DNA from 2 places in the Pantoea sp. C1E2 genome. Region 1 is predicted to be linked to the other one. Evidence: predicted binding sites of a transcription regulator. Region 1 holds the regulator's gene; the other holds the start of a gene.

Region 1 (4,424 bases):
AGCGTTTCGATGAGCTTGAGTTTGTCGCTGACCTTATCAGCCACAATCTGGTTATCCGCCACCCGAGCCAGTTCGACGCGTGGCGCCTGCAATTTGCCGTCGGCCTGGCCGCGCGCGCGGTTCTGGCTCCAGAAGGCACGCCAGGCTTCCCCTTTAACCTCAAATTCGACTTCTGCCAGACATTCGGCGGTGTCACGGGTAATCAGTTCGTTTTGCGTCTGCGACAGTACGCCGAGGCGCGGCGTCTGGTGATACAACGCCAGGCAGATAGCATCCAGCAGTGTGGTTTTCCCCGCGCCGGTTGCGCCGGTAATGGCAAATAATCCGTTGCTGGCAAAGGGTTCACGGCGGAAATCGATAAACCATTCACCGCGCAGCGCATTGAGGTTTTTAAAACGTAACGTCAGGATTTTCATGCGGACGGGTTCTCCAGCGCGGCGAGGGTAGTGCGAAATAACTGCGTCAATTGTTCAGCCTGATCGGCGTCCAACTGATCTTCCTGCGCCAGGCGACGAGCAAACACCTCTTCGACTTTCAACTCGCTCAGGGTTTCGTTATCCATGCGCGCCAGGCTGCGTTGACGCTGTTCTCGGCTGCGGCGCACCAGCAGCACTTCCACCGGCAATGCTTCAGTCAGTTGCTCAACGCGGCGCTGCAAATCACTCAGGTACTCTTGCGTGGTGATTTCAATGTCGAGCCAGACGGGCTGCTCGCGATCTCCCTCACTAAATTCGCTCAGCTGTTGTTCGATTTCCGCCATTGAGCCTTTCAACATCTGCATCGGCTGGAACAGCGGGATCGGCAGCGCTGTAACGCTATCCAACTGAGCGCCGAACTCCAGCAGAAATACGCTTTTCTCACGTCCCAGTTCATCAAAGCTGAGCGGAATCGGTGAACCGCTGTAACGAATATGTTCACTGTCAGCAATACGCTGCGCCCGGTGAATATGGCCCAGAGCAATGTAATCCGCGGCGGGAAACGCCTGCGCCGGGAAGGCATCCAGCGTGCCGATATAGATATCGCGCACCGAGTCGCTTTTGGTCACGCCAACGGTGGTGAGATGGCCGGTGGCAATAATGGGAAGTGCACGATCTGCGCGTTCGGCCAGCGCAGCGGCATAACACTGCTGGTAATGCTGCTCAATCGCTTCCAGCAGTGAGATCTGTTTCTCGCGCCCGGATTGTCCCGCCTGGCTGCGCAAAATATCGCGTGGACGCAAATAGGGAATCGCACACAACAACGCCCCCGGCGTGCCATCGCGCTGATGCAGCGTCAGCACCTGCTGCTCGCCCTGTGGCGTGGCGCTGGTGATCACTCGCGTATTTAAACAGGCGAGTAATTCGCGTGATTCATTCAGGGTAGCGACGGAATCATGGTTGCCCGCCAGCACAATCAGCTGGCACTGCGTCGGTTGCAGCGCGACCACGAAGCGGTTAAACATTTCACGCGCATAGCTTGGTGGCGAACCGGTATCAAACAGGTCTCCCGCGATGATCAGCGCATCCACCTGATGCTGGGTAATCTGGTCCAGCAACCACTCCAGGAAGGCCTGATGCTCGGCCGCCCGGCTTTTGCTGTAAAAGAATTGACCGAGATGCCAATCCGCGGTGTGAATAATGCGCATGAATACTCCCTGCTTCGTTAAGCGAAGGCGAATTATAACCTCTTCAGATCGCAAAGAAAAAAAAGCGATAATCGTTGTCACATTTCTGTTTTTTAACTATTTATCATAGGTCGGGTTTTTCATAAAAGTGTCATAAAACTGACGCATAATGGCGCCGCAAATCCCAGTGACCTATTGTCACAAAAGCAGGAGTTATAATGGCTAAGCGCATTTTGGTTGTGGAAGACGAAGCTCCCATCCGTGAAATGTTATGTTTCGTGCTGGAACAGAATGATTATCAGCCTATTGAGGCAGAAGACTATGACAGCGCGATTGGTAAGTTGATCGAACCCTGGCCTGATTTAATTCTGCTGGATTGGATGTTGCCTGGCGGCAGCGGTATTCAGTTTATTAAACATTTGAAACGTGAAGCCATGACGCGCGACATCCCGGTGATGATGCTGACGGCGCGCGGTGAAGAAGAAGATCGCGTGCGCGGTCTGGAAGTGGGCGCGGATGACTACATCACCAAACCTTTCTCACCGAAAGAGCTGATGGCACGTATCAAAGCGGTGATGCGCCGTATTTCACCAATGGCGGTGGAAGAGGTGATTGAGATGCAGGGTCTGAGCCTCGATCCTTCCTCGCATCGCGTGATGTCGGAAAGTACCCCGCTGGAAATGGGACCTACCGAATATAAATTGCTGCACTTCTTTATGACGCACCCAGAGCGTGTTTACAGCCGCGAACAGCTGCTGAACCACGTATGGGGCACCAACGTCTACGTGGAAGATCGTACCGTTGATGTGCATATCCGTCGTTTACGTAAAGCACTGGAAGTATCTGGCCACGATCGCATGGTTCAAACCGTACGTGGAACAGGGTATCGTTTCTCTGCCCGCTACTAAACGGAGTCTTTTACCGTGCTGGAACGACTCTCCTGGAAGAGATTATTGACTGAGCTGGCGCTGGTCTGTTTGCCCGCGCTGGTGCTTGGTCTGTTGTTCGGTTATCTGCCCTGGCTACTGCTGATTGCAGTGTCGGGTGTGATGTTTTGGCACTTTAGAAATCTGATGCGTCTGTCGCACTGGCTGTGGGTCGATCGTTCTATGACGCCACCCGCCGGGCGCGGTAGCTGGGAACCGCTGTTCTACGGCCTGTATCAGATGCAACTGCGTAACCGTCGTCGTCGTCGGGAGTTGGGTAACCTGATTAAGCGCTTTCGTAGCGGCGCGGAATCCCTGCCTGATGCAGTGATCCTGACCACCGAAGAGGGCACCATTTTCTGGTGCAACGGGCTGGCACAACAGCATCTCGGGCTGCGCTGGCCGGAAGATAATGGCCAGAACATCCTCAATTTACTGCGCTATCCTGAGTTTTCCCGCTATATCCGCCAACGCGATTTTGACAAGCCGCTGACGCTGGTGCTGAACAATCAACATCATATGGAATTTCGTGTGATGCCCTACAGCGAAGGGCAATGGTTGATGGTGGCGCGCGATGTCACCCAGATGCACCAGCTGGAAGGGGCGCGGCGTAACTTCTTTGCCAACGTCAGTCATGAACTGCGTACGCCGTTAACGGTGTTGCAGGGCTATCTGGAAATGATGGACGATGCGGCGATGAACGAGCGCACGCGCGGCAAGGCGTTGCACACCATGCAGGAGCAAACTCGCCGCATGGATAGCCTGGTGAAACAGCTGCTGACCTTGTCGCGTATTGAAGCCGCGCCCGCTATCGATCTCAAAGAGACGGTGGATGTCCCGGGCATGCTGCAACTGTTGCAGCGCGAGGCGGAAACCCTCAGCCAGGGCCGGCACAGCATCCATTTCCGCACCGATCCGCACCTCAAAGTCTTCGGCAATGATGAACAGCTGCGCAGCGCCATTTCCAATCTGGTGTACAACGCGGTGAATCACACGCCGGAGGGAACGCGCCTCGATATCAGCTGGCTGCGCACCAAAGAGGGGGCGGAATTCAAAGTGTGCGATAACGGACCGGGGATCAGCGAGGAGCATTTGCCGCGCCTCACCGAGCGTTTTTATCGGGTCGATAAAGCCCGATCGCGTGCGACCGGCGGCAGTGGCTTAGGGCTGGCGATCGTTAAGCATGCATTGAGCCATCACACGGCGAGGCTGGAGATCACCAGTATTCCGCATCAGGAAACCTGTTTTAGTTTTGTGCTGCCACCACGCTTGATTGTGGCGAAAAGCGTTCACAGTAAGGTCAGTTAAGCACGACGGAGCGGCGCAATTTATTGCGCTATGCCAATGGATTAGGCCATGTACGAGTTATTCGCACATACGGTAGCGGCGCAATGTATTGCGCGATCAATCGTGCCGCTACAGAATGTGCACTTGAATGTTCATGACCTGATTGACGGAAGACCTGATGAAATCGCTGTTGCTGTTCACGTTGCTGCTGTGCTCTGCGCTGGCACCAGCCCAACAAACCATGCTCACCGGCAATTTAAGCAGCGTCGGTTCCGACACCCTCGGCTATCTGATGACCTTATGGGGCGAGGATTTCAGCCGCCAGTCACCGGGCGTTAACGTTCAGGTACAGGCGGCTGGATCCTCAACCGCACCTACCGCGCTGGCGGCAGGCGCAGCCCAACTCGGGGCGATGAGCCGCCCGATGCAAATTGATGAACGCCAACTGTTTACCTCGCGCTACGGCTATCCACCGCTGGCGGTGCCGGTGGCAATGGATGCGCTGGTGGTGGTGGTGAATCAGGACAACCCGCTATCCCGTATCGATCAACCACAACTCGATGCCCTTTTCTCTGTCACCCGCCTGTGCGGTGCGCACGCTGTGCCGC
Region 2 (4,424 bases), 360 kb from region 1:
AAAGTTGCGCAAAGATAATCCTGATCATGATATTCATTTACTAAACCGATTAACGGTAAAAGAAGTTTTACCGGACTTTATTTTTACGTCTACACAATTAAGCGAGCAGCAAAAAAGCGAAGTCATTCGTCTGGAGCTGTTATTACGTTACGGCGGTATTGCCATTGATTGCAGCACGCTGTTATTTGAAGATCTTTCCTGGGTGCATCGTGCCCATCAAGAACGCTGCATGGATGTGATTGGTTACTATCGTGAAATTTCTACCGTCAATTATCTGGCACCGGTGATTGAAAACTGGTTCCTGGCAGCAGCACCCAATAACCCGTTTATTCGCGAATGGCAAAAACAGTACGCGCCGATCAAACACCTGGGGGAGTTGAATTATTTCAACGAACTCTCTAAGCGTGATGATTATGCGCTGCTGACCCAGAAAATTGATCAACCGCAGCAGCAGTTGGGCTCACTGGCGCAACAGGCAGCCATGCGGGAATATCGTCGGGTGAATCTCTACCTGCGCAAGTGCGAAGCAAATGCCTACTATTATCAGCGTTTGAGCGGCTGGAAAAGCGAGGCGTTTGCGCATGCTATTCTGTTCAATCAACGTCCGTTAACGCCGCCGCCGGTCATTAAGCTTAGCGGCAACGAACAGATGCATCTCGACTTCAACCTGCGCTTAGGCAATTACAATCGCAGCAGTCTGCTGGGTGAGATGATGCAGCCGCCTGCAGCGATGACATTGGCTTCACCCATCAACAAAGCGCGCGCGTAGCCAATGGATAAAGGTGGTTACCGCCCGTGGCACCTGTGCTGCATACGGGCGCACCACCCACAACCGATCGGCGAAAGCATCCACGGTTTGCCACTGCGGCAGAACCTGTTGCAACGTGCCTGCGGCCAGCGCCGCTGTGGCACTGAAATCCGGTAACATCGCAATGCCTAATCCCTGCAATGCAGCGTCACGAATGGATTCGCTGTTATTGGTGGCAAAGTTACCCTGAATCTTCACCTGGACCGTTTCGCTCCCGCCGCTCACCGGGCGAAAGCGCCACTGGGGTGATTCCAGCCCGCGCGGGTAGTACAAACAGTTATGTTGCTGCAACGATTCTGGCACCTGCGGCACCCCGTTTTGCGCCAGGTAAGCCGGCGAGGCTACTAACAGCGCCCGCGTCTCACACAGCGGCAATGCCACATGAGTTTCAGGCAATGTCTGGCTGTGGCGAATGGCAAGGTCAAATCCTTCACTGCCCAACGACACTAACCGATCGGTGACATCCAGTTGCAGCCGCACCTGCGGATACTCTCGCAAAAAATCACCGATGATTGGCACCAGCTGCTGACGTGCAAACGCCACTGGCGCGCTGACCCGCACTAAGCCGCGTACCGGCCCGGCTTCATCGCGTACGCTGAAGAAGCTCTGGGCGATGCGCGCGAAAGGATCGCGCAACTCATCCACCAGTTTTTCACCCGCCGAGGTCAGACGCACGCTGCGTGTGGTGCGCTGCACCAGTGACACGCCCGCCATCTCTTCCAGCTCTTTTATCTTTTGGCTCATGGCCGCTTTGCTGACATCTAATCGTTCAGCTGCACGGGTAAAACTCCCCAGTTCAGCCAGTACGGTGAGCCAGTGCAAATGCACCCAGAGCGCATCAGTTTTGATTTCTTTCATATGGATTGTTCAAAATAATAAATAATCATTTCAACCAGCACGCTTTTTCTTTCCTGCAGCAAGCGGCAGCATAGAGCCACATCCTACTCTTATCTTGTGAGCAAAAACGAGGGTTTATTTATGCCGTTACTGACATTTGATGTAATTCAGGGCCGTTCAGAATCAGAAATTCGTACCTTACTGGATGCGGCGCACCGCGCGGTATTAACTGCGTTCAAAGTACCCGCGCGCGATCGCTATCAGATTGTTCATGAAAATAAACGCTATCAGATGGTGTTCCAGGATACCGGGCTGGGTTTCGAGCGGACCGATAACCTGGTGATGGTGCGCGTTTACACCAGCCCAAGAAGTGAAGAACAGAAAACGCTCTTCATGGCAGAGTTAGCCCGCGAGTTGCAGGAAAATTGTGGCGTGCAGGGCAACGATCTGATGATCAGTTTTATCACCAACAGCAAAGGTGACTGGAGCTTTGCCGACGGTGAAGCGCAGTATCTCACTGGCAAGCTCTGATCCTCCCTTCCCCTCGCTGGCAGCGGCGCGTGCGTTGCTGCCAGGTCAAACCATAGTCAACTTAAACCTGCTTTAAACGAATCGGAACCCGCCGCACAATTCTGTATGGTTATGTTGCAGCACTGTGACAGCCCATATAAATTGGCGCATAACCCCCAAAGAGGGCCGAGGGCGCAAGGATGGCGTCACTATTTTATGTGAGGATAAAACCTTGTCCGAGTTGGTTTCGGTTGTACTCTTTTTGGCGGCAATCGCCGTTTACTCCTACAAGGCCGGGCGAAATAAATTCTGGTTTATACTGATTTTAGTGTTGCTCGCGCTGTTTATCGTGCTCAATGCCACACTCATTGCCAGCAACTATTTTACCGGCGATGGCATCACCGATGCGGTGTTGTATACCCTGACCAACAGCCTGACGGGCGCGGGCGTCAGTAAATATGTGGTGCCCGCCATTGGATTAATCATTGGTCTGTTTTTGCTGTTTTGCCTGCTGTCCTGGCTACTACGCCGTCGCAAACGGCCGCATCATTTGGGCTGGAGTTTACTGGCTATCGCCTGCGCCGCTGGCTCGGTGCAAACCACACCTGCATTTCGTCAGGTGAAGGATCTTATTGCCTCGCACTCTCGCCTGGCCGACTCTGATTTCGACGACTACTACCATACGCCCAGTAAGACGATTCCCGAGCCCAAACTCAACCTGGTGTACATCTATGGTGAAAGCCTTGAGCGCACTTATTTTGATCAGCATGCCTTTCCTGGACTCGCGCCGGAACTGAGCCGAGAGAAAGACCAGAGCCTTGATTTCAGTGAAACTGAGCAGTTGCCGGGCACCGATTACACCATTGCTGGTATGGTCGCTTCCCAATGCGGTATTCCCCTGTTTGCGCCTTTTGATGGCAACGCCTCGGCCTCGCTCTCCAGCTTCTACCCACAAAATATTTGCCTCGGCGATATTCTGAAGAACTCCGGTTATGAAAACTGGTTTATTCAGGGCGCGGATTTACGTTTTGCCGGTAAGGACACCTTCCTATTGTCGCACGGCTTCTCACCCGCACATATGTACGGCTCGCAGGAGCTCATCAGCCGCGTCGCCGATCCCAGCTACCGCAACAACTGGGGTTTTTACGATGACACGGTGATGGACGAAGTGTTTGAGAAATACGAAGAACTTTCACGTCAGCAAAAACGGTTTGCCTTATTTACCCTGACGGTGGACACCCATCATCCTGACGGCTTTATCTCGCGCACCTGTCAGCGCAAAAGTTACAGCTACGACGGCAAACCGAACCAATCCTTCAGCGCAGTGGCCTGCTCGCAAGAACATGTCGCGCGTTTGATTGCGCGCATCAAAGCGTCGCCGTGGTTTAAAAACACCATCATCGTGGTCAGTTCGGATCATCTGGCCATGAATAACACCGCGCATCAATATCTGATTAAGCAGCCGCGCCGCGATCTGTTTATGGTGATTCGTGGTGACGAGCCACAGGCGCAAGTGCTGGATGGCAAACGCAGCACCCTGGATAACGGCGCGACGGTACTGGATATTCTGGGCGGTGATAAGGCGATTGGCCTCGGCCGCAGCGGCCTCTCTTCGACGTCCTTATCGGCACAGTTTGATGATATGGCGCAGAAGGTAACGGCATGGAAAGCCGATATCATTCAGCTGTGGAATTTCCCCAGTAAGATGGATACGTTTACCGTCGACCAGCAGAAAAACACCTTCAGCTTCTCCGGATCGACCTTCAAATTGCCGATTCTGTTCCGCGTCGGGCAGGATCGCGTCGAGCCGCTGCCAGAAGGCGAATACTCTGCCCCGCTGCGCTACCAGCTCGCCGACTTTACCTCCTCGGATAAATTCGTATGGGTCGATCGCTGCTTCAAGATGGGCCGCTTATGGCAGCCTGATTTGGCACTCTCTACCGATCTCTGTGTCGCCATGGGCCAGATGGGCGCAAAACCGAAGGTGACGCGCATTGATAAACCGCAGTGGAAGGGTAAAGCTCAATTCCCGAAAGCCGAAGTGAGTGCCGCCACTTATCAACTTAACGAGCAGCAGATTCGCGTGGAGGATAATGCCATTCGCTATAACGCCGACAGCTTCCTGCTGACCGTGCCAGGCGCACCCACTGGCGTGAAAGGTTTCACCGGAATCTCACGGCCCGAGAGCTGGGGAAGATGGTCGAATGCCAATCTGGCACCGGAAGTGAACATCGAATATGTCGATCCGTTGCCCGCCCGTTTTGATCTG

Evidence for each region. Region 1 encodes PhoB, which activates phosphate uptake and scavenging genes when phosphate is short. Its sites were predicted from a motif close to CTGTCATAAAACTGNCNNAT; they were not measured.
Region 2: opgB (phosphatidylglycerol--membrane-oligosaccharide glycerophosphotransferase) is a predicted target of PhoB. The motif match lies at 2,288-2,307, and genes of this name have one in related genera.

What each region holds. Positions count from the first base shown of each region.
Region 1 is NZ_JBSZHT010000002.1:1,262,262-1,266,685, forward strand. It holds gene ACXI0A_RS05985 (SbcC/MukB-like Walker B domain-containing protein) at 1-416, opposite strand, end outside; gene sbcD (exonuclease subunit SbcD) at 413-1,624, opposite strand; gene phoB (phosphate response regulator transcription factor PhoB) at 1,822-2,511, shown strand; gene phoR (phosphate regulon sensor histidine kinase PhoR) at 2,527-3,837, shown strand; gene ACXI0A_RS06005 (phosphate ABC transporter substrate-binding protein PstS family protein) at 3,995-4,424, shown strand, end outside.
Region 2 is NZ_JBSZHT010000002.1:897,825-902,248, reverse strand. It holds gene ACXI0A_RS04370 (capsular polysaccharide synthesis protein) at 1-769, shown strand, start outside; gene ACXI0A_RS04365 (LysR substrate-binding domain-containing protein) at 743-1,666, opposite strand; gene ACXI0A_RS04360 (tautomerase family protein) at 1,787-2,176, shown strand; gene opgB (phosphatidylglycerol--membrane-oligosaccharide glycerophosphotransferase) at 2,388-4,424, shown strand, end outside.